3 regions of the Pseudoalteromonas obscura genome follow, and region 3 is predicted to be linked to each of the others. Evidence: predicted binding sites of a transcription regulator. Region 3 holds the regulator's gene; each other region holds the start of a gene.

Region 1 (10,289 bases), on a different contig from region 3:
TATCAGTTACTTCGGTTCTGTCTCTCCGGTATCATTACCGTTGCCGTTACCACCTGGAAATCTGTTGAATTTATTTAATGCATTCATTATAAACTCCTTTAAAATTTGATGTTTTTTGAAAATTAAAGCTATCATACGGTAGCCCAAATTACGCTTTGACGCAATCTTTTCTAGTTATTTTCCCTTCTAACTTCAATAGGATCAGACTCCTTCGCTTTGCCCTGCAAAATTGATATTTCTACCCGGCGATTGCGCTTTCTGTCCACATCGTTGGCATTTGGTACTAAAGGACGAGTATCTGCATGGCCAACCACAACCATTCTATTTTTGTCAAAACCACTCACTGTTTGCATTTCGCTCGCCACAGCAACCGCTCGGGTTGCTGAAAGATCCCAATTATTGAAATATAACTCATTGGAAACTTGGAAGTCGTCGGTGTGTCCAGATACAGTTATCTCCCCCGGTACATCTTTAAGTAATTCAGCAATATCGTGTATTACAGGCTTGAACTTAGGTTGTAAAAAAGCACTGCCCGACGGGAATGAGCCATTCTCTTGGATCCTAATGATAATTTGTTGGCCTAATGACTCTAATTCTATCGCCCCGTCCATGATTTGCTTTTCTAACTGCTGAGAGATTTTTTTGACTAGTTCGTTTACCTGTTCTTGATCCGCGGCAGCAACCGCTTGCGTCATCGATTGTTCTTGTGCTGTACTGGCTGATTCACCACCGCGCTTATTGCCCCGCTGCTCTTGACGTCCACCAGCCGAGCTCTCTTCACCGGCTTGGAACTCTAGCATTTGCTGGGTCATTTCTACTGTTTGTTGCTGAATGGTTTCAATGGGGGTCGGTTCGGGTTTACCCGGTGTAAACTCCATCGCGATGACACTTGTACCTTTGGGGATATCTTTAACTTCAATCTTGTTCTGAACACCAAAAGCAAACTTCATAGAACCCGCAATTTGCTTAAATTTCAGAACATCCATCTCAGAAAACGCCAGTAGCAGAACGAAGAAACACATAAGCAGAGACATAAGATCTGCAAACGTCCCCATCCATGCAGGCAACCCTGGGGGCGGGCATTTACATTCGTTCTCATCTGACATTATTTACTCCTCACCACCATCACCACGTTTAGACTCTGGCAGGTAGTTTTTCAAAATGCCTTCAATTACTTTCGGATTTTGACCATCTTGGATCCCCAAGATTGCATCCAAGATCAGTCGCTGATTGCGCTCTTCTTCGTCTTTTCTGAGTTCTAATTTAACTTGGATAGGAATAGCCACAACGTTGGCTAAAAACGCACCGTATAGGGTCGTTAATAATGCAACAGCCATCGCAGGTCCGATTGCTTTTGGGTCATCCATATTAGATAGCATTGCAACTAAGCCAATCAGCGTACCGATCATTCCCATCGCGGGTGCGATATCAGCGAGTGATTTAAATAATCCAGCACCTAGTTCATGGCGATTTGCAGTCAGTGCAATATCTTTTTGTAGCGTTGCTCGAACCACATCAGCATCGTGTCCGTCGACCAGCATATCGACACCCTTTCTCATAAATGGATTGGGAATTTCAGCCTCTTCTAGCGCGAGAAACCCACCCTTACGTGCAGAATCAGCAAGCTCTACTGCTTTTTCAATTAATTCCTCTGGCGTTTCTATTTTAAACATAAACGCCTTACCAGCCACTTTACCAATGCCTAAAAACTGCGCCAATGTAAAGTTAGACAACACAATAAAGATAGAGCCACCAAATACAATAACGACTGACGGGGTATTGTAAAACATGGCAAGTTGCCCATCACTACTGAGTACCATAGACATGACAATAAGGCCTATAGCACCTAGGATACCTATAACGGTTGCTAAATCCACACACCCTCCAAAGGCATTTATTCGTGAGATATCACGCAGTTATTCTTATACGTTGAGTTATCGGCAGGTTTTGCAATAACTTAATTCAATTATATTAAAAAGCCTTTAAATTGCGAGAATTAACCCAAACTATCAGATCAATTTTGCAATGATAGCCAATAAAAAAGTCTATCAGATACTTTGACCTCAATCTTTATAACCCATAAAATTGGCTTCCTAAAGTTTTGCTTGAGAGTGAATAAAAATATGGCAGTCAAAAAACCGGAAAATATGAGCTTTGAAGAAGCTGTCAACGAGCTCGAGTCCATTGTACAAGAAATGGAACACGGAGAGCTAACGTTAGAGCAATCTCTAAAACAGTTTGAAAGAGGGATTAAGCTCACTCAGGCCTCTAACCATAAACTTCAACAAGCAGAACAGAAAGTCAATATTTTACTCGCCAATGACGAAGCTAGCGCGCCGAGCGAGTTTTCCGATCAGGTAGATTAACTGCGTGGAATTACATCAAAGATTAAGCATCGCCAAACAAGATGTTGAAAAAACCATAAACGCTTATTTTGAACAAGACTTGGATACTGATCCAACGGCCAAAGCTGCTGCGCTCTACTCTATTAGTAATGGTGGAAAGCGACTGCGGCCCTTTTTAGTTTACGCCACAGGCGAAATGCTCGGTGCCAATATTGAAGATTTGCATATTGCCGCAGCAGCCGTCGAGTGTATTCACAGCTATTCTCTGGTTCATGATGATTTGCCTGCAATGGATGACGATGATCTTAGACGTGGTAAACCAACCTGCCACATTGCATTTGATGAAGCTCAGGCGATATTGGCCGGAGACTCATTGCAAACACTGGCCTTTGAATTACTTGCATCACACCAATTTGATATCCCAGCTCAGCAGCAGCTCGCTATGATTAAAGCACTGGCACAAGCCTCTGGATTGCAAGGTATGGTTGGAGGGCAAGCACTGGATATTGCCGCAACAAACACGCAGATCAGCATTGAAGCACTTGAACACATACACAGATTAAAAACCGGTGCACTGCTTAATTGCGCCATTGAATTAGGGGCACTTTGTGCGCCAAACACAACAGATTTAACACGTAGTCAGTTAAAGGACTTTGGATTAGCTATTGGATTAGCGTTTCAGGTCCAAGACGATATTCTTGATATTGAAGGCGATACACACACTCTCGGTAAACCTCAAGGGTCCGACTTAGAACACAATAAGTCAACTTACCCGGCATTACTGGGCATGGAAGGGGCAAAAGAGAAAGCGAAAACGCTTATCACCCAAGCGCTAGCTGCATTGGATAACATTGATGCAGATACGCGCCTACTTGCAGAATTAGCAAGGTATATAATCGCTCGAGATCATTGATATTCGCACCGACCTAAATGACTATTTAATGACAAGTTCCTTTTAAATTTATAAAACTATCGGCAAGCTTTGTATATAATTGGGCAAGGTTTGCTAAGGATATTACAAATAATATGACTCTTGATAGTAGCAAGTATCCATTATTGGCATTAGTTGATCAGCCTCAACAGCTAAGACAGTTACCTCAGCACAAGCTGAATGACTTTAGTACAGAGCTGAGAGGCTATTTATTAGACTCTGTATCACAGAGCAGTGGCCACTTAGCGTCGGGTTTAGGTACCGTTGAACTTACCGTCGCACTCCACTACGTATACAACACCCCAGTTGATAGACTCGTTTGGGATGTGGGCCATCAAGCCTACCCACATAAAATCTTGACTGGTCGTAAAGAACAAATGCATACCATTCGCCAAAAAGATGGCTTGCACCCATTCCCATACCGCGAAGAAAGCGAATTTGACACCTTCAGTGTTGGCCATTCCAGCACATCGATTTCGGCAGCGCTTGCTATGGCTATTGCTGCTGAAAAAGAAGGGAAAAACCGAAAGACTGTAGCAGTGATAGGCGATGGCGCAATGACTGCGGGCATGGCTTTTGAAGCGATGAACCACGCTGGTGATGTTAAATCAGATATGCTGGTTATCTTGAATGACAACGAAATGTCTATTTCAGAGAACGTTGGTGCATTGAACAATCACTTCGCCCGTATTTTATCCGGCAGTTTTTATACTAATATCCGTGAAGGCGGTAAAAAACTGCTGTCAGGCGTCCCCCCAGTTAAAGAACTTGCCAGTAAAATGGAAGAGCACCTAAAGGGCATGGTGATCCCTGGCACCTTCTTCGAAGAACTAGGCTTTAACTACATCGGCCCTATCGACGGCCACGATGTCGATATGTTGGTAGATACTCTGAGAAATATGCGCAACCTAAAAGGTCCGCAACTGCTGCATGTCAAAACTCAAAAAGGTAAAGGTTATCAACCCGCGGAAGCTGACCCTATCGGTTACCATGCGGTGCCCAACTTCAATCCAAGTGTGCACAGCCTTCCTAAAAAGAAACCCAGCGCCCCTACATTCTCCAAGGTATTTGGTGATTGGCTTTGTGATATGGCAGAGCAAGATCCTAAGTTAATGGCCATCACGCCAGCAATGCGCGAAGGCTCTGGTATGGTACGCTTTTCTAAAGAACACCCAAGTCAGTACTTTGATGTTGCTATCGCAGAGCAGCACGCAGTTACGTTGGGGGCTGGCTTTGCATGCGAAGGACTCAATCCTGTTGTCGCCATCTACTCAAGCTTTTTACAACGAGCTTACGACCAAGTGATTCATGACGTGGCAATTCAGGATCTACCCGTTTTATTTGCAATTGATAGAGCTGGTATCGTTGGTGCTGATGGAGAAACACACCAAGGTGCTTACGACTTAAGCTTTATGCGTTGTATTCCCAACTTGGTAATTATGGCTCCGAGTGATCTTAATGAATGTCGACAAATGCTCTACACAGGGCATTTACTCGATAAACCCGCAGCAGTGCGCTACCCAAGAGGTTCCGCTGGTGACGTTGAGCCAAGCCCAGAAATGGTCCAATTACCAATAGGTAAAGCGAATACCATCCGAGAGGGCCAGAAACTGGCTATCTTAAACTTTGGGACATTACTGGACAACGCACGCAGTGTTGCACAGCAACTGGATGCAACGCTTATTGATATGCGCTTTGTAAAGCCACTGGACGAGTCTTTGATAACCACTCTGGCACAAACTCATACGCACTTCATCACCCTTGAAGACAATGCCATCGCAGGCGGAGCAGGCAGTGCTGTCAGTGAGTTTTTAGCACAGCAAAATATTGCGCGCCCGGTAAAGCACTTGGGTATTCCTGATGAATTTATCAAACACGGTACACAAGACCAAATGCACAGCGAAATGGGCCTCGACAGCGAAGGGATCCTAGCAACTGCAACTAGCTGGATTGCCAGTTAATTTGATGTAGGGTGGCTGCATAAGCTGTCACTCTACTTTTAAACCCAAATCCCAGCTCCTTCTCCGCATCACAGCGCTAAAATAATTACATTGTAAAGCGTATCAGCCCTCAATTGATGCCTAATTAACAACAATAAACACCCGACATTGTGACTTTGACATGTATTTTAAGGCTTTCTCTTTATTCTGTGATTACCTCATCACCTAAAAAACCATGGCTGTGAAAAAACTGGTGAAAAATTAATATAATCATTAAAAAACAAATATAATCATGGTGATACATAAGTATCAAAACATAAAACGAGCATTTTAAAAGCAACGAACATGCTGCAAGTATAAAATCAGTAAAATGAGACTGTGAACTTTACTACTCATTAAATAGCTTCTTAGGGGAAAATTTGCCCTCTATGAAACATTTCATATTGTTGCATGAACAATAGACAGTATTAATTTAATGTGATAAAAATTTGTGAAAATTACAGCTCATATACGAAGTTAGTACTTTGTAGCCCATGGTTTATGCGCCAATAGTAATTGAGCATGCTGTATAGCTCTGTGCGCTGAATTGGTTAAACAGCTAGAGAACAACTTTTAGATTGTTACCAAGTGAGTACCGATTAGAGCCAATCACACTTGTCATACATGGTTGTCTTTTAAATATTGTAACTGAGTAACGGAATAGGTGTTAAAAGGAAGAGGAAATGGTGGATTTTTTTGCAAGATATATTACAGGTGATGATCTAAGAGCACTGCGTAAGAAAAAAGGGGTAACAACCGCAATCATGGCAAAACATCTCGGTGTTTGTCGTAAGACCTATGAAAACTGGGAAAGAGATGTAGGGCAACCAAAGCTAAATCAATTTTTTGCCATTTGTGCATTTTGCTCTATTGATCTCAGCGAGTTAATTACAAAAATAAGAAGCCACCAAAGCTCTTAACTGCTTATGCTGCTATCTATTAATTCTGAAAATAGGTTCTGATGCGCTAGAACCTATTTCAGGAGTACATTGGTTTGCTTCCTTATATCGCCGAGTTCATCTGTTATATTTATCGTCTCTCCGTCTACTCTCTTAACCACCCAAAACGATTAACACTTATACGCCCTTTAAATTGATAAAGTTTCATGTTTATCAAATACCTGAAAAATAAAACCTTATCGTTAGCTCAATAAACAACCTCAAAATCGCACTTGCATTTAAATGAATATTTTTATCAATATAGATTTCGATACAACATGATAAGGAAAGTTGCTATGTTCAAGCACTCAATCACAAGCATATTTTATTTGCTTTACGTTACCCTCTTCAGCGGTTACGCAGTTGCAACAAACTACTCAGTTGGTGTGACTTATTTTACCGCAACAGATTACAGCCGTACGGAAAAGTTAACGCCAAATTATGCAGACTATCGCGATATACTGATCAAGATTTGGTACCCAACCACGACCTCTGCGCCGGAAAATACTAGCTACCTACACTACCACACAGATCAATTCCCTTATTCAACTGCTACTCCATCCAACTTTGATCGGCAATTACACCAATACCTAAAAACATTACCTTTTGAATTATATAAAAATGCGCCTCTTGCCAACCGCTCAACCCCTTTTCCTATTGTGATGTACTCGCACGGTTATCAATCTACTGTGGAAGACAAAGAAATATTAATGATCGAGCTGGCTCAAAAGGGCTACATTGTGGTCAGCGTAGGCCACCCACACCATGCTCAGTTTGTCACCCAAAGCCACAACCGCAGTGCCACATATGACCCAGATGCGCGAGCGAATGACTTCTATATTAGTGAACTAGCAGATGTTAACTTTGATGAATTGGTTGCCGAGCTAGACTCTTTGGCCGGTATCGAGCTCAGTGATGAACAAGTCGCGCGCGTATACCAATTGATGAGTTGGACCGAGGGCGATCGAAAAGCACTCAGCACTTGGGTTGATGATATGCACTTCGCACTTGATCAAATGACTCGCCTACAATATGGACAATATTGGGGGATGCATTATCTGGGCGAACACCTACAAACCTTTAAAGGTAAACTTGACCTATCCCGTTTAGCCGCCGTTGGACTCTCATTTGGTGGCCCAACTGTAGCTGCCTTTTGCGAACAGGTATATCAATGCAAAGCAGCCATCAATTTTGATGGACTCCATTTTAATTTATCGCCGACCGTGCCCTCTACAAAGCCGTATTTAATGATGCACTCGGAGCTGCCGTTAAGTGCGGACCACAGCGTAGTATTCAAACAACAACTCGCCGACACTTACATGATGCAAATTGACGGTGCTCTACACTGGGATTTTTCTGACTACCCTTATGTTTTTCCACAAGATAGAAACCAAGCATATTTGGGAAGTATAGATCCTTACCTAGTCACAGAGATCGTAAACTCAGCCAGTTTGCAGTTCATCGATTTATACCTAAATAATACAGGTACGCAAACCGCGCTTATCCGGCATTTAGAAAGCTTTCCGGCAATCCAATTTCAATCCAAACGAGGCCAATAATATAGACGATAGCAAGACAAAACCTTGAAAGCCCGGTATTCCATGGTCTCTTAGTTCCTCTTTCTTTCAAGATTTGTCAAAAATTAAATCTCTATTGCTGTTGCCCTTCTTCTATCGAAGAGGGGTAACTTTGTGCGTTTTTCTGCTATTTTTTGGCTTTTTGACTGTTCCAGACAATACTTAGATCCAACTGTACAGCCACATAAAGGCCTGCTCATGCCACACCAATCCAAAAACATGGAAGAAATGCTGTTTTTTAGTCAAATGCTTAACGAATGCTCTCCATTGGAGTTGTTAAAACAAATCCTAATGCATTCTCATCACGCAATAGTGATTACCGACGCAGATCCAAGTGCAGGTTATCGGATCATTTATGCAAACCCTGTATTTTGTCGCCATACCGGATACGAACTGGCCGAGTTGGTAGGAACATCCCCTCGAATACTTCAAGGACCAAAAAGTAATCGACGGGTAATAGATAAACTCACTCCCGCATTACAAGAAAAAGGTTTTTTTTATGGCGCATCTATTAATTACCGCAAAGATGGCAGCATGTATCCTGTGGAGTGGAATATTTCTGAAATTAAAAATGAGCAGGGTGACGTCACTCATTACATCTCTATGCAAAAGGATTTAAGCAACTTCCACCGCCTAGCGAAGCAAGTTAAGAAAAGTAATGAGAGCTTTAAAGATTTTTACCTTTCAACCACCAAAAAAGACAAAGACGCGCAGAGTAAAGACGTCTTAGAATCATTGAAAGACAACCAAAAAATTTATGCAGGTGGGCTGAGAACTGACGAAAATGCAGACTTATTTGAAGATGCCTTTTTCGACTTTTCCCCAGATGAAATGGGGGCTTTGGGACACAAGGTAGACAAAGGCGTGCTCAGTGCAGATGATTTTTGGCGCGAAAACCCCATTGAGGACGAAGACGTTTCTTCACTGGTCGAATCTATTCAAGAAGTGGACGTTGAGCTTGGATTATTGCAATCCCAAGGAAAAAGCAAAGAGCGCCTAGAGCATATTGCCAACGGGTTTAAGGAAGTCGCGAACAACCTGTACTTTTGCGTCGAGTTTAACGATGGTGCGCTGATCATAGATGAAGTTGCCAATGTACTAATGGTACTTCCAACTGACTATGACTTTCCTGTTGAAATGTTGGTTACCTTCAACAAAGAAGTTTACGAGTGGTTGGATGGAGCCGTAATTAGCAAAAATACGAGCAATATCTTCGAAGGTGAAAACAATACCATCGCTGCTGGGAACCAACTGCTATTGTTTCTTAAATAAATAGTTTGGCCGAACAGCTGTGTTCGGCCAAAAATAGGCTTTATTGATCGTTTTTGTGATGCATTCTGGCAAGGAATTTACGTTTTCTTTTCGCAATTTTATCGCGCTGCTCTTCGGTGAGAATATGATGGATAGCATGCTTCGCTTCCAGCATAGTCAGCATAAATGCCTGTTTTTTTGGTGAGTGTGTTTCTAGCAACAACTGAGCCTGTGCTTTATCAAAAGTTTCAGCTTCGATGATTGACTTAAATGCTTGCCGCGGTTTCTCTGGGTAAGACTCTTTTAAATCTTCTAGCTGCGCTTTATAAGTAGTAAAAACTGTCTTTAATTTTGTTTGCTGCTCTTGCGTCAATGCAAGGTGACGTATGGCTTTTTCCGACAATAGTCGCTTTTCTAAATGTGCAAACGGCTTCATATGGTGATGTTTTGCTTTAAGCTCATGACCGTTTGCGTCACCTGCTAAAGCACTCAGTGGGATCATACCCACACTCATACAACTGGCTAGTAATAGGCTGGCTAATTTATTCATCAAAGTATCTCCGGTTGATTGCTGGTATGCGATAAGTCGCTCTTACTCCTTTTAATTGAGAGCGTCCTGTTTAACGACAGGGTTTACTTTAGCAAGCCGAAAGAAAAGCAACGTCAAGCCTACGTAAAGTTTTGTCAAAAGTAATTAACAAGACTTCTCACCTCCGTTATTTTCCTTAAAAATGTGCAAACAATATTAAACCTGACAATTTACCGTCATGATGAGTAAAGAAGTGTAAATTCAATTCGAAGCCTTTTATAGTTAAGTAAAATGAATACTCCAACAATAGGTTAAAAAGATTTATGAGTACTTCTGTCCTGATCATCGATGATGACCAATCGCTTTGTGAACTGCTATCCGAATACTTAGAGGGAGAGCAATTCACCGTCGAGTGCAAATATGATGGGGAACAGGGTCTACAAAGTGCGTTAACAAATGAATATGCAGTCATACTGTTAGACGTAATGATGCCCAAAAAAGATGGTTTTGAAGTACTTAAAGCGCTAAGAGCACAAAAGATGACGCCAGTGATAATGCTGACTGCAAAAGGCGATGATTTTGACCGTATCTTTGGCCTTGAACTAGGAGCCGATGATTATATACCTAAGCCCTTCAATCACAGAGAGTTACTCGCTAGGATCAAAGCCATCACTCGCCGCGTCGCGCACCTCACACAAAACAATTCACATCTTCAACTAGAAATACATGGCCTAATATT
Region 2 (10,289 bases), on a different contig from region 3:
ACGATTTCGCCTTTATGCCTTTCTGCACCAGCACTGAGAAGCTGGCACACCAAATAATTGTCAAACTTATCAATAGTAATGCCGGGTAGCCCATCAGATTCTGCAGCACTGAGCCTAAAGCCGGTCAGCCCTCCTTCTGATATTGCATAGTCTCTTACTGCTAATGCACGTGCTAAGCGACGTTTAAAAAATGCTTGGTCAATTTGTTCGCTTTCATCAAAACTCCAGATCCGTGCGCGGATCTGAGAACTTGGACTATATGCTGCGGTAGCCAGATATTGCCCATCATGACTGTAGATTTTTACAATATCTCCAAGTCCTGGTTTACCTTTGATCTTTTTTATTGCTTTGGAAAATATCCATGGGTGTTTTCTTTTAAGAGATTTTTCTCGGCCGGGTTGTAAATACAGCGCGCAAGACATATAAATTCCTTACTAAGTAGAATCCTGTCATTTTAGTGAAGGGGGTTCCAACATACAATGTGAAGCAGAAGGTTTAAGTGAAAATGATGGAAAATATGAATAAGTTTGAAGCAGCATTTAAGGAATTTATGCTTGATACACCCTTTGCTGATACAGCACACGACCTTTCGCATATACAAAGGGTTGTAAAAACTGCAAAACAGCTAGCGATAGAAGAAGGGGCTGATTTAGATGTTGTTGTTCCAGCAGCTTGGCTACATGACTGTGTCGCAGTAGCAAAAAATCACCCGGATCGTGCTTTTGCATCAAAAATGGCTGCCGATAAAGCAGAAAGATTTCTGATTGAAATCGGGTATCCGGAAGATAAATTAGAAGGTATATATCATGCAATCGTTGCGCATAGCTTCAGTGCAAACGTGCCGCCAACGACATTGGAAGCACAAATTGTACAAGATGCGGATAGAATGGATGCATTAGGGGCAATTGGTGTGAGTCGATGTATGAAAGTTGGCGGTGCAATAGCCAGGCACCTATACCATACCGAAGACCCGTTTTGTGAGAAAAGAGAGCCGGATGATAAGAGTTATACCATTGATCATTTCTTTGTGAAATTGCTGCACATTGAGTCACAGATGCACACTGAGGCAGCAAAAAAAGAAGCGCAAAGGCGCACGGAGTTTATGCAACTATTCTTAAGGGAATTAGGGCGTGAAATATCGAATGACTAGGTAAAAGCTACCTAGTCATCCTTTTGACGAAGACAACGACGAATAGCGCCAGTGAAAAGCTACCAATAAAAGCTTCTATGGTCGCTATAAGGCGTGTAATCCCAACTGGTGTGATATCTCCGTACCCTAAAGTAGTAAATGTAACAACACTAAAATAAAAGCAATTGAGCATGGAGTGGAGATTCTGCTTGAGAGGGGCATTGGTGGCAAACTGAATGATTTCACCGTTGTAATTGATACCCAGCATAAAATAGCAAAGCGCACACAATAAAATCATACCTAAGCTAAAGCGAATTACATTTTCTGGTTTTTCTCCATACCCACATAACATGTCAATAAAGCTTGAAACTAAGCGCTTTTTTGAATAGGTTGGGTACTGCGCATGACGCATGCGCAATTCGCTATAGGTATACTTTCCTGCCATCTCAAACAAGCCCTGCTGTTCAGCGCCTTTTCTTAGCAGTCTGTAGATCTCTTCGCTTTGCAAATATAAATCTTGCGCTTCTTCCACATTTTTTTGTTTGGTTGCTTCAATTGCTTGTTTTTCTTGTAATAACTTGTCGCCCAATACAAGGTTGTCAATTCTAGTTGCATTGAGCTTCACTCCTAGAATATTGGTGTTTTCTAACTTGCAGCAGTGTAGATTTGCATCCCTTAAATCCGCTTTCATTAGAGATGCATTTTGAATTGTGCTGTTAAAGAGGTGAGCACCGTGTAAGTTCGCTCTATAAAAATTGCTATACGATAGGTCATAGCCGTTGTGATCATTAAACTTAACGAGATTTAGCCCTTCCAAATTGGCTCTTTTCAGCTCAAGTCCTTGCAGTAATCCCCCTTTTTTGGCATAACGTTCGAGTTTGTGAGATAGCTCTAACCCACTTTTGTCGAATTTGGCATCATGCCAAAAACAATATCCAGAGCCCATGTCTATTTCTTGACACTTGTGTCCATCAGGAGATGTATACTGACATTTAGGTTTATTGTTCATGGCAGCCTGTTTTTTCCGTAATAAGTATAAAGGTTAGCAGCAAATTAGATTGATAGATGAAAAAGCAATAAATTTACTATGAATTTCAATTACCAACTTAAGCTCAGTCGACGAAGAAAGACAGTTGCAATTAAAGTAAAACCGGATGGGGTTGTCGTTTACGCGCCTGAGGGGATTTGCGAAAATTGGTTAACGGCTTGGCTGCACTCAAAGCAAAGCTGGGTTGCTCAAAAACAGCGTTTGGTAGCGGATACGCTGCCATGTAAAAAAACACCATTAGAAAAAGTTACAATCTTTGGTGATTGCTACGTAGTTTGTTATGGACATTCATCTGCCTATATTGATCATCAACACCATCGCATCTATATAAAATCTTCTATGCAACAACACAGAGATATCCACATTGGAGAAATATATGATTTGTTTAAGGTTGAGCTAATAGCCTATTTACATGCTCGATTGCCTTACTATCAGGCATTGATGGGGTCGAAATATAAAACCCTAAAAGTACGCTTTTATAAACGACGTTGGGGCAGCCTCTCTAGTAAAGGTGTATTAGCTTTCAACAGTGCTTTATTAAGTGCACCTAAATGGGTGATTGATTATGTGATTGTACATGAGCTCGCGCATTATCATGTAATGGCACACAATCATGCGTTTTGGTGTTTTGTCGGACGTTTTTATCCTGAATTTGAAACAGCGAAGGCTTATTTGAAACAGGAAATAAAGCTTATTCAATAGATATAAAATATGAAATGAAGATGTAAAGAATTAAAATTAAGATAAAAAGGAAGTGGTGGAGGGAGCTGGATTCGAACCAGCGAAGGCTGAGCCGTCAGATTTACAGTCTGATCCCTTTGGCCGCTCGGGAACCCCTCCATAACAGATTTTTAAGTACAAAGTGGTGGAGGGAGCTGGATTCGAACCAGCGAAGGCTGAGCCGTCAGATTTACAGTCTGATCCCTTTGGCCGCTCGGGAACCCCTCCAATTGTACTTTGTCGTTGATGGTGGAGGGAGCTGGATTCGAACCAGCGAAGGCTGAGCCGTCAGATTTACAGTCTGATCCCTTTGGCCGCTCGGGAACCCCTCCTCAACAACGGCGCTGATAATAACAAAGTTTTTGACGAAGTAAAGAAATGTCCTAAAGTTTTTTCAAAAAATGCCGATAAATTTTCAGACTTTGAAAATTTTGGCGAAAATCCATGCAGATAGAACAATTGTTACTCAAAGAAGCGCAGTTAGGCAATGCGTTAAGTTTGAGTGTCCATGAATCGCGTAGAAGCGATTTTGCTCTGCTCTTAAGTGCATTGTCACAAGATGCATTGGACTTTAGCCAATTTGACTTACCACGAAGTGCTGTTGACGAAGCAGATAAGTCTGAAGAGGCATTGCGAAAAGAGTTACAAGTAGGCCCGAAGCAACCTTTGGCACCTGAAGAGTTTGACTTTTTAATTGGTCAATACAACCGATATTTTGTGAAAGATGGTGGGCTAGAAGATATCAAGCTAAATGAGTGCCTTGATCCTGAACCATTTCATATTCGTGACGATAAAACGCATATCCCTTTAAACGTCATGGAAAACCTAGAGCCAGCAGTGAAAGCAAAACTATATAAACAAAAGCATCCTGAAATCGAAGTTAAAGAAAGAGAAATAGATGCTGCCGGGTTTTATGATCAGTTAGCCAGTGGAGAAATGCAGTCTCAGTTAAGTGTGGCTGTATAATCGCTTTATTATGATTCTGATAGGATAGGGAGTACTGATTAAATCTCGAAAGTGGCATTGGTGAGGTAACGCCACTTCAGGCTGAGTACAGGTTATCCGTGACACTTCTTGAACTTTTTCCCACTTAAGCAGGGACAAGGATCGTTTCGGCTTACTTTTTTACTCTCTTCAGGGTAAAGAACGCCGTCAAGATATAGCCATGCGCCATTTTCTTTTACAAATCTGGAGCGTTCATGCAACACGCTCAGCTGCACCCCTTCCAAATACGATGCTTTGAATTCTACATATTGATATTGGTCATCTTGATCAGTTTCAATAACATCCAAATGAACAAACTTAACTTGTTGAGCGAACATAAGTATATCTTCGACTGTGTGCTCGCTGCGTGTTTTTGATGCATACGTATTTAAAATATACTCACATTCCTTTGTACAGTATGCACTATAACGAGAGCGCATTAGCTGTTCAGATTGGTGAGGAGTAGACTGTCCTTTAATAAATGGCTTGCAGCATTGCTCAAAGGCTTGTGTGTTACCACAAAAACACATAAATGACCTATATAGTTAGTGTGTGAGCTTTGATAGTGGCAATTGAGCAAAGTCTTTAAAGCAGTATAGTGCTGTTTTAGAGTGATTTAGGCTACGGTATTCAATTTGCTTTTTCGTCAAAATACCCGGCCAAGTGATGACAGCCGCAAAATTACCATTGGACAAAGCGCTATCCAGAGTATGTTCTAAGTTTATCAGATCCTTTTGCTTAAGCACTAGTAGCTTATTCACATCGATATTATAGCCATCTAACATAGATTTACTGAAAACCTGATCAGGTGCTATCAAAAGTGTCCAACCAGCTTTTGAATTACAACGAGATAAGATTTTTAAAAGTTCATTACTGGTGGTTGTTTCATCGTATGCATCCAAGATATTCAAACTACTGGCATGGCTAATGCTGCTCGATTGCGTTTTTACATTGGGTGTGATTGGTAACATGATTAGACCACTGATTCTTTATACAGTGTATATACAGTATTTCATACAGTGGTTTTAATCAAGTTTTATTTGATGTTTTTTTGTTCACTTCGAATCATTAACACCTGCGGCCTATTCTGGGTTTGCCCCAAAATGCATTTGCTGATGGATTTGTTCAAATAGTGTCGCGGCATAACATTGTGCGTCTATGTAGCGTTTTGTTGTTAGGTGGGGGCGCACTTCATTGAGAGTGCTTAATGCCGCGCTATTGCCTTGACTCTGCGCTAGACTTAACCAAGCTACACCGTGAAAAACACTTTTAGGTACGCCTTGACCTTTTATAAATAACAGGCCTAAATAAAATTGTGCTTTGTTGTCACCTGACATCGCTGCCAATCTCATCCATTTAGCGGCAAGCGGATACTGCTTTTCTTTGATGTAATAAAGGCCTTTTTTATAAGCTTGCTCTGGATCTTGTGCCTTTGGCCAGCTGTGTTTGGGGTCTGGTTCTTGGGTAACAAATTCGAGTACATTGAATAGTTGTTGCTCGAGGTCTCCGCCATAAGCTTTTGTAGATTGATTGCTTTTCATACTCTCTTCACTTATTACAACTTAGTTTTCATTGTAGCTGATTTTTAGTTTATTTGTCCGTTTATGGCGAGGAAATATGGTAAAATCGCCCCCTCGTTTCCATTTAAAATACAAAGACATGCTAGAAAAACTATTTTCTCTCAAAGCGCTACAGACCAATGTAAAAACGGAGGTTGTGGCAGGGCTCACTACATTTATTACCATGGTTTATATTGTATTTGTTAATCCGGCTATGCTGGCGGAAGCTGGCATTGATCATGGTGCAGCGTTCGTTGCCACGTGTTTAGCCGCAGCAATTGGCTGTTTTATCATGGGCTTCTTTGCAAATTACCCATTGGCTTTGGCACCAGGTATGGGGTTGAATGCATTTTTTACATATGGTGTTGTTTTAGGTATGGGGCATAGCTGGCAAACTGCCTTGGGAGCGGTCTTCCTATCTGGGTGCTTGTTTTTACTACTGAGTATTTTCAAAATTAGAGAGTGGGTTATTCAGGCAATTCCAGTGGTACTAAAGCGTGCGATAGCAACTGGGATAGGCGCATTTTTAGCTTTGATCGCATTAAAGAATGCTGAAATTATTGTTTCGAGTCCAGCCACATTTGTGCAACTTGGCGATATCACCAGTCCCGGCCCTTTGTTGGCCATTTTCAGCCTTTTTGTGATAACTGCATTGATGTATAGAGAGTGGAAAAGCGGCGTACTGATCAGCATTTTATTAGTCACAGTTATCGCTTGGGGGGCTGGCTTGGTTGAGTACCAAGGCATTGTTTCTGCGCCACCGAGCATTGCGCCTACTTTAGGGCAGCTAGATATCGTTGGCGCATTGGAAATCACCATGTTGAGTGTGGTATTTGCTTTCTTATTTGTTGATCTTTTTGATACTAGCGGCACCTTGGTGGCGGTAACTCAAAAAGCGGGTATTGCAGATGAAAAAGGGAACATGCCGAGGTTAGGACGCGCTTTATCTGCGGATAGCACGGCGACAGTAGCAGGTTCGTTTTTAGGGACGTCTACGACGACTTCTTATATCGAGTCTGTATCTGGTGTTTCTGTTGGCGGACGCACGGGACTTACTGCTGTGGTTGTGGGCTTTTGCTTTTTACTTATGATGTTTTTTGCACCTTTGGCAAAAATGGTGCCTGCATATGCAACTGCTGGTGCAATTCTGTATGTCTCTGTTTTGATGTTGCAAAACCTGAAGCTGGTGAACTGGGACGATATGACAGACGCGATCCCTGTAAGTGTGGTTTTGTTGATGACGCCGCTAACATTCTCAATTGCACATGGTATAGCATTGGGTTTTATTGCTTACACTGCGGTAAAGCTGGCTTGCAACAAAAAAGACGATATATCCATCAGCGTGTGGGTTCTGACAGTGTTATTTATCGTCAAATTTGCGCTTAGTTGATCACCATTTCTTTTTCGGAGCGAAAAGGACGTCCAAATCGTCCTTTTCTTTTTCTGCTTTTTTCTTAACTGCAGAGGCATTCGAAGCTTTAAGTTCAGTACTAATTTCGTTGAGATAAGCCTCTAGCTGGTTCTTTTTCTCAGTTACATACTCATCGCTATAGGTCACAGCCATGATGGTCGCATAGGCTTTTTCAAAGTACTGTCTGGCTGAGCCAACCATGTTGGCTGTTTTTGCAGATAGGCCTCGTTTGATTTGACTTTCAACGTTAATGCGCAGTTGGATTTTCTCTAAACGGCGGTCTTCTTTTACAAAAACTTGAGTATCCACTTTACCTTTACTGTGTTCAGAGCGCAAAAGCTGACGAAGCTTTTTGATGCCCTGCACTAGCGCAATCAGTTGTTTGTCGTTATCTGGCAATGAGACTTTATCGCTGTCAGTGAGATTTGCCGTTTCTGTATTCATGCGTTCTTGAGATTCGTGCAGTCGATTTTTAAGCTCTCTTGATGTGGGAGTCAGCTCTACCATCATGGCTAACGCATCATGAACGCGCTTTTGAATCACCCTAAGCATGTCTCCTGACATAGGGATATTTGTGCTATTGACGAGAACATCCTCGGACTCTTCTATAATCCGCTTTTGTTTTGCTAATTCTTTACGTCTTTCTGCTTCTTGTTTTTCTTTATGTTGCTGAATTGCACTAATCCAAACAGCTATCACAACTAAAGCAACAATCAACAATATTATTATGTAAACAAACATACCCGAATCTCTACGAAAACTACCCACGGCGATAATTTTTTATATTACATCAAACAATTGTATATTGGATAGTTTTAATAACAAGGTGTATGTAAATGAATTTGAATACACCACTTTTTCAGTATAGGCGTTTCTAATTCGTTTTTCTTATATGATTGCGTAAATGTTACAATTACTATCAGGCTACCAATAACTATGCTAGTCTTACAAAAGATCCGACTCGGCGTTCCGCGTAAACCAAGTCACTTATTGGATAACAACTAAAAAAATAAACAATGTTATGAAATTACAACAATTGAAATACATAGTTGAAGTACTTAATCATAATTTGAATGTATCTGCTACCGCTGAAAGTCTTTACACTTCTCAGCCAGGTATTTCAAAACAAGTACGTATGCTAGAAGATGAATTGGGTGTGCAGATCTTTGGCCGTAGTGGTAAGCACCTTACACATGTAACCAGTGCTGGTAATGAGATCATCAATATTGCCAGAGAAATTTTGTCAAAAGTTGAAGGTATCAAAGCGGTTGCAAATGAACACACTTTGCCTGATCAAGGTAAATTAAACATTGCAACGACACATACCCAAGCAAGATATGCTTTACCTCCTGTTATTCAAGGATTTATGCAAAAGTATCCGGCTGTTTCTTTACACATGCATCAAGGTACTCCGCAGCAAATATCAGATGCGGCTGCGAGAGGTGACGCGGATTTTGCAATTGCAACAGAGGCGCTCCATTTATACGGTGATTTGATCATGTTGCCCTGTTATCACTGGAATAGAAGCATTGTGGTAACGAAAGATCACCCACTAGCGCAGCTTGGAAAAAATATTACGGTACAAGACGTAGCTAAGTACCCACTCATAACCTATGTATTTGGTTTTACAGGTCGCTCTGAACTAGATAAAGCATTTAATGCACATGGCCTTGAACCACACATTGTATTTACCGCAACAGATGCAGACGTGATTAAGACATATGTAAGGCTTGGATTGGGCGTAGGCGTATTGGCAACTATGGCTGTTGACGATATTGCTGATAAAGATTTGGTTTGCATTGATGCGAGCCATCTGTTTGAAGCGAGCACAACAAAAATTGGCTTCAGAAAAGGTAGTTTTTTAAGAGGCTACATGTATGACTTTATAGAGCGTTTTGCGCCGCATTTGACGAAGGATGTGGTTGAAAAAGCAAGCCTTATGCGTAATCAAGATGATGTAGATGCATTATTCGCTAAAGTCACATTACCAGTAAAATAAAAGCCACGTTTTGAACAGTCTACTTGTAGACTTTCTCTTTGCGGCTTTAATTTAAAACCCAACTTGTGTTGGGTTTTTTTGTTTTAGCACTCAATAATATTTACGGCAAGACCGCCGCGTGCAGTTTCTTTGTATTTGGTCTTCATATCGTTACCTGTGTCTAGCATGGTTTTGATGACCTTGTCCAAAGAGACCTTTTGCTCTCCTGTACCTCGAAGAGCAAGCCTTGAGGCATTGATGGCTTTTACTGCACCCATTGCATTTCGTTCGATACACGGCACTTGTACTAATCCCCCAACAGGGTCACAGGTTAAGCCTAGGTTGTGTTCCATACCAATTTCAGCTGCGTTTTCCACATGAACGACATTGCCACCCATGATTTCAGTCAATGCACCAGCGGCCATTGAGCAGGCGACACCAACTTCACCTTGGCAACCAACCTCTGCACCTGAGATAGAAGCGTTCTTTTTATAGAGGATACCAATAGCAGCGGCTGTCAGTAAGTAGCGCGTTGCAATTTCGACATCAACTTCTTTGATAAAGGTGTGATAGTACATCAATACGGCTGGTAATATACCGGCAGCGCCATTGGTCGGGGCGGTGACGACTCGTCCTCCAGCTGCATTCTCTTCATTCACGGCAAGGGCAAATAAATCAACCCAATCCATTGCACGTAATGGATCATTACTGTTTTCTACATTGAGTTTAAGGTATAGGCTCGGTGCTCTGCGTTTTACTTTTAACCCACCCGGAAGGATCCCTTCGGTACGCATCCCTCTTTCGGTACACGCTTTCATTACCTGCCAAATATTGAACAGCTCTTGTTTTATTTCACTTTCACTGCGAAGGGTTTTCTCATTAGCCATCATGAGGGCGGAAACACTTAGCCCAGTCTCCTTACAGATGTTTAAAAGTTCCTCAGCTGTATCAAACAAATAGGGCGCTGGATTTTGTTCTCGCACATCAAGTGCTGCTTGCTTTTCCGCTTCGAAATCTTGATCCGTGACAATGAACCCGCCGCCAATCGAATAGTAGATCTGGCTATGTAAGAGCGTGTCACCTTTATACGCTTGGATTTCCATGGCATTGGAATGCTTCGGCAGTGTTTTTCGACGGTGAAATACAACAGCGCCTTGCTTTGGGAAATCAGCTTTATGTTTTTGGTCAAGATAGATTACTTGCTCTTGCTCAATTTTTTCGAGTATTTCTGGAACAAGATCTGCGTCGATAGTTTCAGGGTCATGGCCAGCAAGGCCTAATATGACCGCTTTACCGGATCCGTGACCGATACCTGTTTGACCAAGGGAACCAAATAATTCGACTTTTACAGAAGTGACGTCGTCAATTAATTTACTATTTTGTAGATCTTTGACAAAAAGACGCGAAGCGCGCATTGGACCAACAGTATGGGAAGACGATGGCCCAATACCGATGCTAAA
Region 3 (10,289 bases):
CAGCGGCCAAAATACCGCCCAAGCTCACAGCTGTGGTTGTTTTACCCACACCACCTTTTTGATTAGCTACCGTCCAAATTTTCACTTTATTATTTTATTCCTTTGTGACTCATGGCAAAGCTGTTTTTAACAATTCAATATGCCCTAAGCGATCCCCAGCTCTTTATTGATACGTAAAGCTACATCCTGCAACGCCAAGCTTTCAGACGATAAGCCAGCAGCGGTAACTGCTTGTGGCATACCATAAACAACACATGTCTTTTCATCTTGGGCCCAAATAGTTGCACCTACTTGCTTGAGCATACGAGAACCATCTCTGCCATCTGCGCCCATACCAGTTAAAACAATTGCCAATACATCTCCAGAATATGCTTTTGCAGTACTCGCAAAAGTCACATCCACACAAGGTTTATAGGTAATTCTCGGGCTGTCATCTTCAAACACTTTTAATGATTTACTACCGCCTCTTGATTCAACCATCATTTGTTTGCCACCTGGTGCGAGATAAGCAACACCCGGCATCAATTTGTCACCTTGCTCAGCTTCTTTCACTTTAATCTTACACAAGCTATTTAATCGCTGTGCAAACGCTGGTGTAAACGCCGCAGGCATATGCTGAATAAGTAATATCGGATGGGGGAAGTTAGCGGGTAATTGAGTTAATATTGTTTGCAAAGCTACCGGACCACCTGTGGATGTACCAATAGCGACGACCTTATATGACTTGCCCGACGCCTTGAAACTTCTTTGTGGTGTTGCTTCTGGCGTAGCTCTTTGAAAACTTCTATCCGGTTGAGCGACTGTCGATGTAGAGCGTAAACTTGATGGCGCAGGCTTCGCAGCAGGTGTCGCTGGTTTGGACGAGGTCATTGGTCGAGTAAATCGACTTACTCGCTTCCTACCAATTTCTTTTACTTTGCTCTGTAACGCACGTGTAGCGTCTTCACTATTTCGAGCAATGTCTTCAAACTTTTTGGGTAAAAAGTCAACCGCACCAGCATCTAGCGCGTCTAAAGTGGCACTGGCCCCTTCTCTCGTTAAAGACGAAAACATTAAAATTGGCGTCGGATTACTTTGCATTATTTTTTTAACGGCGCTGATACCGTCTAATACAGGCATTTCAACATCCATTGTAATTACGTCAGGACGTAATTTACTGGCTTTTTCAACGGCTTCTTGACCATTTACTGCAAAATCAATGACTTCAATACCAGCATCTTTTTCCAGTATTTCACTTACACGACGACGAAAAAAACTTGAGTCATCAACAACTAATACTTTTACTGCCATTGGCATCGCTCTTTTTTATGTTACAGATCCGAAAAGTGGTGCCCTTGGCACCACTAATTCGGTGACAGCAAAAAGCGTCAAACGCTATTTGCCCGCGTAATGCTTCAACATACTTGGTACATCCAAGATCAATGCAATTCCGCCATCTGATGTGATGGTCGCACCTGCCATGCCTGGAGTACCTTGTAGTAGAGAATCAAGTGGTTTAATGACCACTTCCTCTTGACCTATTAATGAATCAACTACAAAACCAACTTGCTTAGTACCGATTTGCACTATCACCACGTGGCCTTCAGCTTTCTTCTGACTGATGTCAGTACCTTTGACTAACCAATGTTCAAGATAAAAGAGTGGTATCGCTTTTTCTCTCACGATAATAGTCAATTGCCCATCAACTACATTGGTTTTAGTTAAATCGAGGTGGAAGATTTCACTTACCCCAGCCAATGGCAAGGCAAATGTCTGCTCTCCAACCATCACCATTAATGTCGGTAAAATAGCAAGCGTGAGTGGTACTTTAATTTCTAATATAGTGCCCACTCCCAGCTCTGACTGAATGTTCACTTGGCCATTAAGCTGGGTAATTTTAGTTTTTACAACATCCATTCCAACACCTCGGCCTGAGATGTCAGATATTTGTTCTTTAGTCGAAAATCCAGGAGCAAAGATCAGGTTATATGCCTCAGTATCCGACAATCTGCTTGCCTGATCAGAGTCAATTACGCCTTTACTAATTGCTATTTTCTTCAGTTTTTCAGGGTCCATACCTGCACCATCATCTCTGATGGTCAATAGGATATGATCACCTTCTTGTGAAGCTGACAAGGTCACAGTACCTGTACGCACTTTTCCAGCAGCTTCACGGACATCTGGCATTTCTATCCCGTGGTCAACCGAGTTTCTAACTAGGTGGACCAATGGATCTGCTAGTGCCTCTACGAGGTTTTTATCTAAATCTGTATCTTCACCCTCAAGGATCAGATTAATATCTTTTTTAAGGCTGCGCGCCAAGTCCCTAACAACGCGGGGGAAGCGACCAAATACTTTCTTAATTGGCTGCATTCGCGTTTTCATAACAGCACCTTGCAAATCTGCGGTAACCACATCTAAATTTGAGATGGCTTTACCCATTGCTTCGCTGTTGCTGTTATTAGCAAGGCTTACTAAACGGTTGCGCACCAATACTAACTCACCGACCATATTCATTATTTGGTCTAAGCGCTTTGTATCAACACGGACTGTCGTCTCAGCCTGAGCTGCGGGCTTCTTCGCAGCTCCACCTTTTGGCTCTGCTTTGGCAGGCGCTGGTGCCGATTTTGCTGCTGGTTTCGCAGCCGATTTTGGCGCTTCCACTTTTGCAGCTGGCTGGGGTTTAGGCTTTGGAGCCGGGGCAGGTTCAACTTTTGGTGCCGGTGCAGGATCCGATTTTGCTGAAGAATCTTCCTTATTTTTAGGCGCCTGACCTTTGCCATGTAGCTCGTCTAATAAGGCTTCAAATTCATCATCGTTTATTTCTTCATCCGTACCTGCCGATTCTGACGCAGGTGCAGCTGGCGTTGCTGGTGCAACAGGAGCTGCTGGCTTCTCAGGTTCACTGGGCGTAGAGCCAAACTGGCCAACACCGTGCAATTCATCTAATAAGCTATCGAATTCATCGTCGGTAATATCACCATCATTTGCATTTGCTGGCGGTGCAGCTGGCGCTGATGCGGCCGGTGCTTGCTCTTCTGCCGACGGGCCGTTCCCAGAGCCATGTAGCTCATCTAACAGGCTTTCAAATTCTTCTTCTGTTATTTCATCAATGTTGTCAGACTTAGCTGGCTCGCTACTTTCTTCACTACTGCCATCTAAATCGAAAAATACGTCAGCTTCAGGTTCAGGAGGGGCTTCTGGCGTCGGTGCAACAACAGCCTCTGGTTCTGGAGTCAGTGCAACTGGTTCTTCGTCAGCAGATTCTGGTTGGCTAAGCTTGTGCAAGACGTCAAGTAACGTCTGGTCAGCTGGCTCTGGTTGCTCGCGGTTTTGAATACAAGCAAACATATCGTTAATTGTATCCAGTGACTGCAAGATCACATCCATTAATTCTGGGTTGACTGAACGTTGACCTTGTCTCAGTACATCGAAAACATTCTCAGCACCATGACAAGCATCAACCAGCTCATTCATGCCTAGAAAGCCAGCACCACCTTTAACTGTGTGGAACCCTCTAAAAATTGCATTTAGTAAATCTTTGTCATCTGGGTTGTTTTCTAATTCAACGAGTTGCTCAGATAACAGTTCGAGTATTTCTCCAGCTTCAACAAGAAAGTCTTGTAAGATATCTTCATCGACTTCAAAGCTCATTATTATACTCTCCTATTAGAAACCCAAACTAGATAACAAATCATCAACTTCATCCTGACCAGACACGACATCGTCTCGTTCTTCAGCGTCAATGATAGGTCCTTCTGGACCTGATAGTTCATCAGTGGTGGTTTCAACTACTTCTTGTGGTTGTTGAGCCGTGCTAAGTTGACCCACTTCTGACGTGCCAAATACAGTTAATAAATGAATTAAACTGTCTTCAACCTCTCTGACAAGTTCAATGACTCGGCGAATAACTTGACCAGTCAAATCTTGATAATCTTGCGCCATCAAGACATTTGTCATCAAGGTTTGTAGCTCATCGGTACGGCCTTGTGAAGATTGCATAAAGTCATTTAAGTCGTGACACAGGGATTTAAACTCCCCTAATTGTATATCACGACTCATTAACCTATCCCAGGTAGGCTTTATTTCAGAAAGCTCATCTGCCAACTGTTGAGCAAGCGGCAAACTCGCTTCCACCGCGTCCATTGTTTTATTAGCCGCGTTTTCTGTCATTTCCATGACATAATTTAAACGTTGTTTTGCATCTGGTAAGGCTTCAGTTGTTAAGTCTGATAAACGCGTATCTAACTCGAAGTTTTTCAACGATTCGTGTAATTGGCGTGTCAATTTTCCGACTTCAGCAAATAATTCAGATTGTTCTTTATTAGTCGCTTCAATTAAAATTTGATCAGCTTTTTCTTGTTCACCATTTTCAAGAAACTCAACAAGTTGCTTTGCTTGCTCTAATGTTATTTGTGGCGCAGAGGATTCTGACATAAGCCTATCCTTACTAGTAACTAGCCTAAGCGTTCAAAGACTTTTTCTAACTTAGTTTTCAATGTTCCAGCTGTAAACGGCTTGACGATATAACCATTTACACCAGCTTGAGCTGCTGCAACAATTTGTTCTTTTTTAGCTTCTGCAGTTACCATCAGCACTGGAATGTGCTTAAGGCTATCATCGGCTCTTATCGCTCTTAGCAGATCGATACCTTGCATGCCTGGCATGTTCCAATCGGTAACAACAAAGTCAAATTCTTGATTTTGCAACATTGGAAGCGCAGTGCTGCCATCATCTGCCTCTTGAACATTTGTAAAGCCTAAGTCTCTCAAAAGGTTTTTGATTATTCTTCTCATTGTAGAGAAATCATCAACCACGAGAATTTTCATGTTCTTATCCAAAACTTCCTCCGGTGAGGTTTGAACCTAAATAAATAATAAAATGTACTCTAATTGATCCAGTCATTTATCTTGGCTCTGAGTTTAATCATTGCCTGACCATGAATCTGACTCACTCGAGACTCGCTCACATCAAGGATCTGGCCAATCTCTTTTAAATTCATTTCATCGTTATAGTACAAAGACAAAACCATCGCATCTCGCTCAGGTAATGTTTTAATTGCTTCTACTAACGATTCATTAAAGCGCTCATTCTTAACGTTATTGAATGGTTTGTCTAGCGCTAAATCACTGCCTGCAGGTGAAATTACATCTTGATCGACACCCAAGTCTTCAATGCCAATAATTTTACTTGCATTTACGTCATGTAAAATATGATGGTACTCATCTAAGGGAATATCAAGTTTTTCAGCGATTTCAGTATCTTTAGGCTCTCGGCCTAAGGCTGTTTCCAGCTCAGAAATAGCCTCTGCCACCATACGGCTATTTTTATGAACTGAGCGTGGTGCCCAGTCTCCACGGCGTATTTCATCTAACATTGCGCCGCGAATGCGAATCCCTGCAAAGGTTTCGAAGCTAGCCCCTTTACTTGCATCAAAATTCTTTGTCGCTTCAATTAAACCAATCATGCCAGATTGAATTAGGTCATCGAGTTGAACGCTCGCGGGTAGTCTCGCGAGCAAATGACAAGCAACTTTTTTGACTAAAGGTGTATGACGCTCAACCACCTTATTCAGATGATCTGCTGTTTGATATCCCGCCATTCGATTGACCGGTGTAGCCATAATTACCCGTTAACTAGTTGCTCAATGAAAAACTCTAAGTGACCTGAAGGCTGGTGAGGTACAGGCCATTTCACTGCTTTACTTGCCAATCCCCTAAATGCAACTGCAGCTGGGGAATTAGGGTAGAGTTCCACGATCGTTTTTTGACGACGCGAAGACTTTCGCATATTTTCGTCGAAAGGTATTGTTGCAACGAGTTCAAGCGCTACATCTAAAAACCTATCCGTTACTTTCGAGAGCTTTGCAAAGAGTTCCTGACCTTCACGAAGGCTTCTCACCATATTCGCGACGATTTTAAATTTGTAAACTCCGTGCTCTCGGCTTAATACTTTTATCAGTGCATAAGCATCTGTGATTGACGTTGGCTCATCACAAACTACAACCATGACGTCTTGAGCTGCTCTTGAAAAACTGAGTACCATATCTGAAATACCAGCAGCCGTATCGACAATCAGAACATCAAAATCGTTACTTAATTCACTGAATGCTCGAATAAGACCGGCATGTTCTGCTGGGCTTAATTCAACCATATTTTGAGAACCTGAAGTAGCAGGTACAATTCTTATACCAGCAGGCCCTTCTACTAAAATCTCATCTAATTCACATTCGCCGGATAGCACATGAGACAGGTTGCGCTCAACACGTAACCCTAGCATTACGTCACAATTTGCTAATCCAAGGTCAGCATCTAAAACTAATACTCTATGGCCTTGTTGTCCTAACGCAATCGCAGTATTCAATGAAACATTGGTCTTACCGACTCCTCCTTTACCACCAGTTACTGCTATTACTTTTACTCCGTGGTTACTTTTTTGATTCATTTTACGCAGGCCACTTGCTTGATCTAAAACTGTATTAATCATACATTCCTACTGTCTGGGACGCCACTGCTTCACGTCGTGAATGTTGTGCTTTTGTTCTTTTTAAATACAATTGCTCAGCCTTTTTAACTAATTTTTGAGCATTTGCTACACGAATGTCTTCTGGCACTCGCTGTCCGTTGGTAAGATACCCTATTGGCAAACGATTTTGAATCGCAATACTAATAATCTCACCTAAACTTAGACATTCATCAAGTTTTGTAAAAATGCAACCGCTTAAATTTACTTTTTTAAAGTGATTGACAGTTTCTTGCAAAACATGCATTTGCGATGTTGCACTTAATACTAAGTAGCTACGAATATCAACTCTTGAACTACGCATCAATGTATTAAGTTGTTCAGTTAAACGCAAGTCTCTTTGACTCATGCCCGCAGTATCTATTAATACTAGTCGTTTATTTCGTAAATGATAAAGAACTTCTGCTAATTCATTAGCATCTTTAACTTGCTTTACCGGACAGCCAATGATTCTACCATAAGTTGCCAACTGCTCGTAAGCACCAATTCGATATGTATCAGTAGTAATTAAAGCAACTTTATCAGCACCATATTTTTGAGCGCCTAGCGCTGCAAGCTTTGCAACCGTCGTCGTCTTACCAACTCCAGTTGGTCCAACCATCGCATACACACCACCTTGACGAAGAATATCGTTGTTGGTTGTGTGCATTTGATTTACAACCATATTTAAAAGTGCATTCCACGCTTCTTTTCTCGATACATCGTCAGGGATAAAACAGGCCATTTGCTCAGCGACATCAGAACTAATTCCCATACCTTGAAGGCGGTCTACTAAACAAGCTCTAGTCGGATCACGTCGTTCCATTTCTTGTTTCATTAAACCAGAAAGCTGATATTCAAGTAATTGACGTATCGCATTCATTTCATCACGCATCGAGCTCATTTCATCTTGCGGAGCGGCTGCTGTTGCTGTTTGTAGCGGATCCAGCTCTGAATCTAAATCATCGTCAAAACCCCAGTCTGAAGAAATAGGGTCGGCTTCTTTTACAGGACGTTGACGAGCACTGATGGGCTGCGCTTGCTGAGTTTGATTGAATTCAGGTCTCTGTGCTTGTTGAGGTTGAAACAAGTCATCTGTGTCTATCCCTGAATGCGAAAACATAGAAGCAAGCTCAGGTGAACGAGGTTTTGGAGCTTGACGCTCTAGGAGCGCTTCTAGGCTATCAGCCACTTGAGCCTGAGGCTGAGCTTGAGGACGACGAGTTTGAGGCTTAACCACTCTTGCTGGCTGACTATACGTTGGCTTTTGTACGGCTGCTGGCGCAGGCTCAGGACGAGTCTCCACAGGAGCAGCCTGTGACTGCGGCGCTACGCGGTCGTTGTCAATTGCAGCGACGATTTCTACGCCATCAGCAAGCTTTTTGTTTGACATGATCACCGCGTCTGCACCTAATTCATCTTTTACTTCTTTCAAAGCAGTACGCATATCTTTTGCAAAAAATCTTTTAATCTTCATAACTCAGCACCTCGTTCCTCTATTATTGCCCTACAGAGCTAATAATCTTGATTTGTCTCTCGTCTGGTACTTCCTGGTAAGACATCACTCTTAATCCAGGGATCGTATGTTTGACAAATCGAGATAAAACACTTCTTAACATACCTGAGGTTAATAAGATGGACGGCTCGCCTAGCATTTCTTGCGTTTGATGCGCTTCTCTCAATGAACCTTGAAGTCGCTCTGCAAGTCCTGGCTCTATGCCTGCCCCCTCATCACCTGCGTTCTGAAGTGACTGATGCAACATCTGTTCCAACTCGGGCGCCAATGTTATGACAGGTATCTCATCAGCATTGCCAACAGCATCTTGAACTATGAGTCTGCGTAGTGAGATTCGCACTGCAGCCGTTAGTACATCAGGGTCTTGGCTTCGAGGACCATATTCAACTAAGGTCTGCACAATTGATCTCATATCTCGAATTGCGACCCCTTCATTGAGTAAATTTTGCAGTACTTTTACAATCGTTGTCAGTGGTAGTACATCAGGAACTAACCCTTCAACTAATCTAGGGTGGCTTTTCGCCAACATATCTAATAAGTTTTGAACTTCTTCATGACCTAACAATAAAGAAGCATTATTGGTCAATAACTGACTAATGTGTGTTGCAACCACAGTAGCTGCATCAACAACCGTATAACCTAAAGAATGAGCTTCATCTTTTTGGTCGGGTTTAATCCAAACTGCATCCAACCCAAAAGCTGGATCTTTTGTTGCGACACCTTGAATTGGTCCAAATACCTGACCTGGGTTAATCGCGAGTTCATCACCATGTTTTAGTTCACCATCGCCAGACCCAACGCCCATTAGCGTGATCTTATAAGCGTTCGGGTCTAGTTCTAAATTGTCACGAATGTGAACAGGAGGGACGAGAAAGCCTAGCTCTTGTGATAACTTTTTACGCACACCTTTTATGCGGCTGAGTAATTCACCACCTTGGGCCTGATCGACAAGTGGTATAAGTCTATAACCCACTTCTAAGCCAATCACGTCAACTGGTTGAACATCGTCCCATCCAAGCTCTTTTTGATCTTGCTGCTTATTGGCAACTTGTGTGCCTTTAGCTTCTTGCTCTGCTTGTTCTGCAGCTGCCTTTGCTTTGTGCTGCTTTGAGTAATATGCTAAACCACCGATTAAGCTCCCCAAACCTAAGAATGCAACATGTGGCATGCCCGGTACTAAGCCCATTACAATGAGGATACCAGAGGCAATATATAGAGACTTTTCATTGCCTAATTGCTGTGTTACCTGCTCACCCATGTTGTGAGATTCATTTTGACGTGTCACAACGATTGCAGTGCCAATTGACAACAGCAGTGATGGTAATTGTGCAACAAGGCCATCACCAATCGTCAGTAACGTATACACCTCCATCGCTCTGCCAAAAGTAAGGTCATGCTGTACCATGCCGACAAATAGGCCACCAATAATATTGATCGCAAGTATCACAATGCCTGCGATTGCATCACCTTTTACAAATTTGCTGGCACCGTCCATCGAACCATAAAAGTCCGCTTCTCTTGTCACTTCATCACGGCGAGTACGTGCGTCTTCAGCAGAAATGAAACCGGCGTTCAGGTCGGCGTCTATTGCCATCTGTTTACCTGGCATTGCGTCTAGTGTGAAACGCGCTGATACTTCTGAAATACGTCCCGCACCTTTGGTGATTACTACAAAGTTAATTATGATCAGAATTAGGAAGACGACTAAACCAACGGCATAGTTACCGCCAATTACAACAGAGCCAAATGCTTCAATCACTTTACCAGCTGCATCACCACCGTTGTGACCTTCGAGAAGCACTACTCGGGTACTGGCAACATTCAGTGCCAGTCTCATAATTGTCGCAATAAGAAGCACTGCCGGGAACATACCAAACTCAAGGGGTTTTAGCGTATATACCGTTACTAATAATACGACCAGTGCCAATGCAATATTGAATGAAAATAAGATATCTAACAAAAACGGAGGCATGGGTAATATCACCATACCTAACGCAGCAAGAACCAGTAACGGTGTACCTATCCCCTTCGCATATTCTTTTTTGTCTCGATTAATTTGTTGTAGAACCGCTTTAAAATCCATAACTTATCAACTTCAATTTATTGACGCAGATAAGTTAAAGCAAAGTTCGTTCCAACTATTAGTGTTTCAAGCTATCAGGAATAGGTAAGTCTTTACTCAGTTCGTTAGGCCTGCGACCACGACCTTTATTGAATTTTTTCAGCTGGAATACATAAGCGAGCACTTGTGCCACCGCTGTAAATAACTGATCAGGTATTTGGTCACCCACCT

What was found. The regulator FliA, encoded in region 3, starts transcription of late flagellar genes. The targets are predictions, from matches to a motif close to CTAAAGNTNNNNNNNNNNNNGCCGATA.
Region 1: the regulator FliA is predicted to act here: its motif matches at 1,936-1,962, upstream of pomA (flagellar motor protein PomA).
Region 2: the regulator FliA is predicted to act here: its motif matches at 3,281-3,307, upstream of QNM18_RS23725 (VC2046/SO_2500 family protein).

Annotation. Positions count from the first base shown of each region.
Region 1 covers NZ_JASJUT010000002.1:737,758-748,046, forward strand. The annotation lists gene QNM18_RS07565 (flagellar motor protein MotB) at 171-1,106, opposite strand; gene pomA (flagellar motor protein PomA) at 1,110-1,877, opposite strand; gene QNM18_RS07575 (exodeoxyribonuclease VII small subunit) at 2,124-2,366, shown strand; gene ispA ((2E,6E)-farnesyl diphosphate synthase) at 2,371-3,258, shown strand; gene dxs (1-deoxy-D-xylulose-5-phosphate synthase) at 3,372-5,237, shown strand; gene QNM18_RS07590 (helix-turn-helix transcriptional regulator) at 5,939-6,175, shown strand; gene QNM18_RS07595 (alpha/beta hydrolase) at 6,490-7,752, shown strand; gene QNM18_RS07600 (PAS domain-containing protein) at 7,885-9,042, shown strand; gene QNM18_RS07605 (Spy/CpxP family protein refolding chaperone) at 9,083-9,571, opposite strand; gene QNM18_RS07610 (response regulator) at 9,874-10,289, shown strand, end outside.
Region 2 covers NZ_JASJUT010000013.1:207,438-217,726, reverse strand. The annotation lists gene QNM18_RS23760 (class I SAM-dependent methyltransferase) at 1-422, opposite strand, end outside; gene QNM18_RS23755 (HD domain-containing protein) at 518-1,150, shown strand; gene QNM18_RS23750 (ion channel) at 1,158-2,138, opposite strand; gene QNM18_RS23745 (M48 family metallopeptidase) at 2,217-2,879, shown strand; tRNA gene QNM18_RS23740 (tRNA-Tyr) at 2,933-3,017, opposite strand; tRNA gene QNM18_RS23735 (tRNA-Tyr) at 3,041-3,125, opposite strand; tRNA gene QNM18_RS23730 (tRNA-Tyr) at 3,145-3,229, opposite strand; gene QNM18_RS23725 (VC2046/SO_2500 family protein) at 3,342-3,863, shown strand; gene QNM18_RS23720 (YchJ family protein) at 3,956-4,411, opposite strand; gene QNM18_RS23715 (SulA-like leucine-rich domain-containing protein) at 4,427-4,852, opposite strand; gene QNM18_RS23710 (tetratricopeptide repeat protein) at 4,964-5,422, opposite strand; gene QNM18_RS23705 (NCS2 family permease) at 5,541-6,830, shown strand; gene QNM18_RS23700 (hypothetical protein) at 6,831-7,592, opposite strand; gene cysB (HTH-type transcriptional regulator CysB) at 7,873-8,850, shown strand; gene QNM18_RS23690 (L-serine ammonia-lyase) at 8,934-10,289, opposite strand, start outside.
Region 3 covers NZ_JASJUT010000018.1:79,088-89,376, reverse strand. The annotation lists gene QNM18_RS25930 (ParA family protein) at 1-85, opposite strand, end outside; gene QNM18_RS25925 (protein-glutamate methylesterase/protein-glutamine glutaminase) at 145-1,290, opposite strand; gene QNM18_RS25920 (chemotaxis protein CheA) at 1,375-3,633, opposite strand; gene QNM18_RS25915 (protein phosphatase CheZ) at 3,649-4,416, opposite strand; gene cheY (chemotaxis response regulator CheY) at 4,437-4,820, opposite strand; gene QNM18_RS25905 (RNA polymerase sigma factor FliA) at 4,868-5,602, opposite strand; gene QNM18_RS25900 (MinD/ParA family ATP-binding protein) at 5,605-6,465, opposite strand; gene flhF (flagellar biosynthesis protein FlhF) at 6,458-7,957, opposite strand; gene flhA (flagellar biosynthesis protein FlhA) at 7,980-10,079, opposite strand; gene flhB (flagellar biosynthesis protein FlhB) at 10,138-10,289, opposite strand, start outside.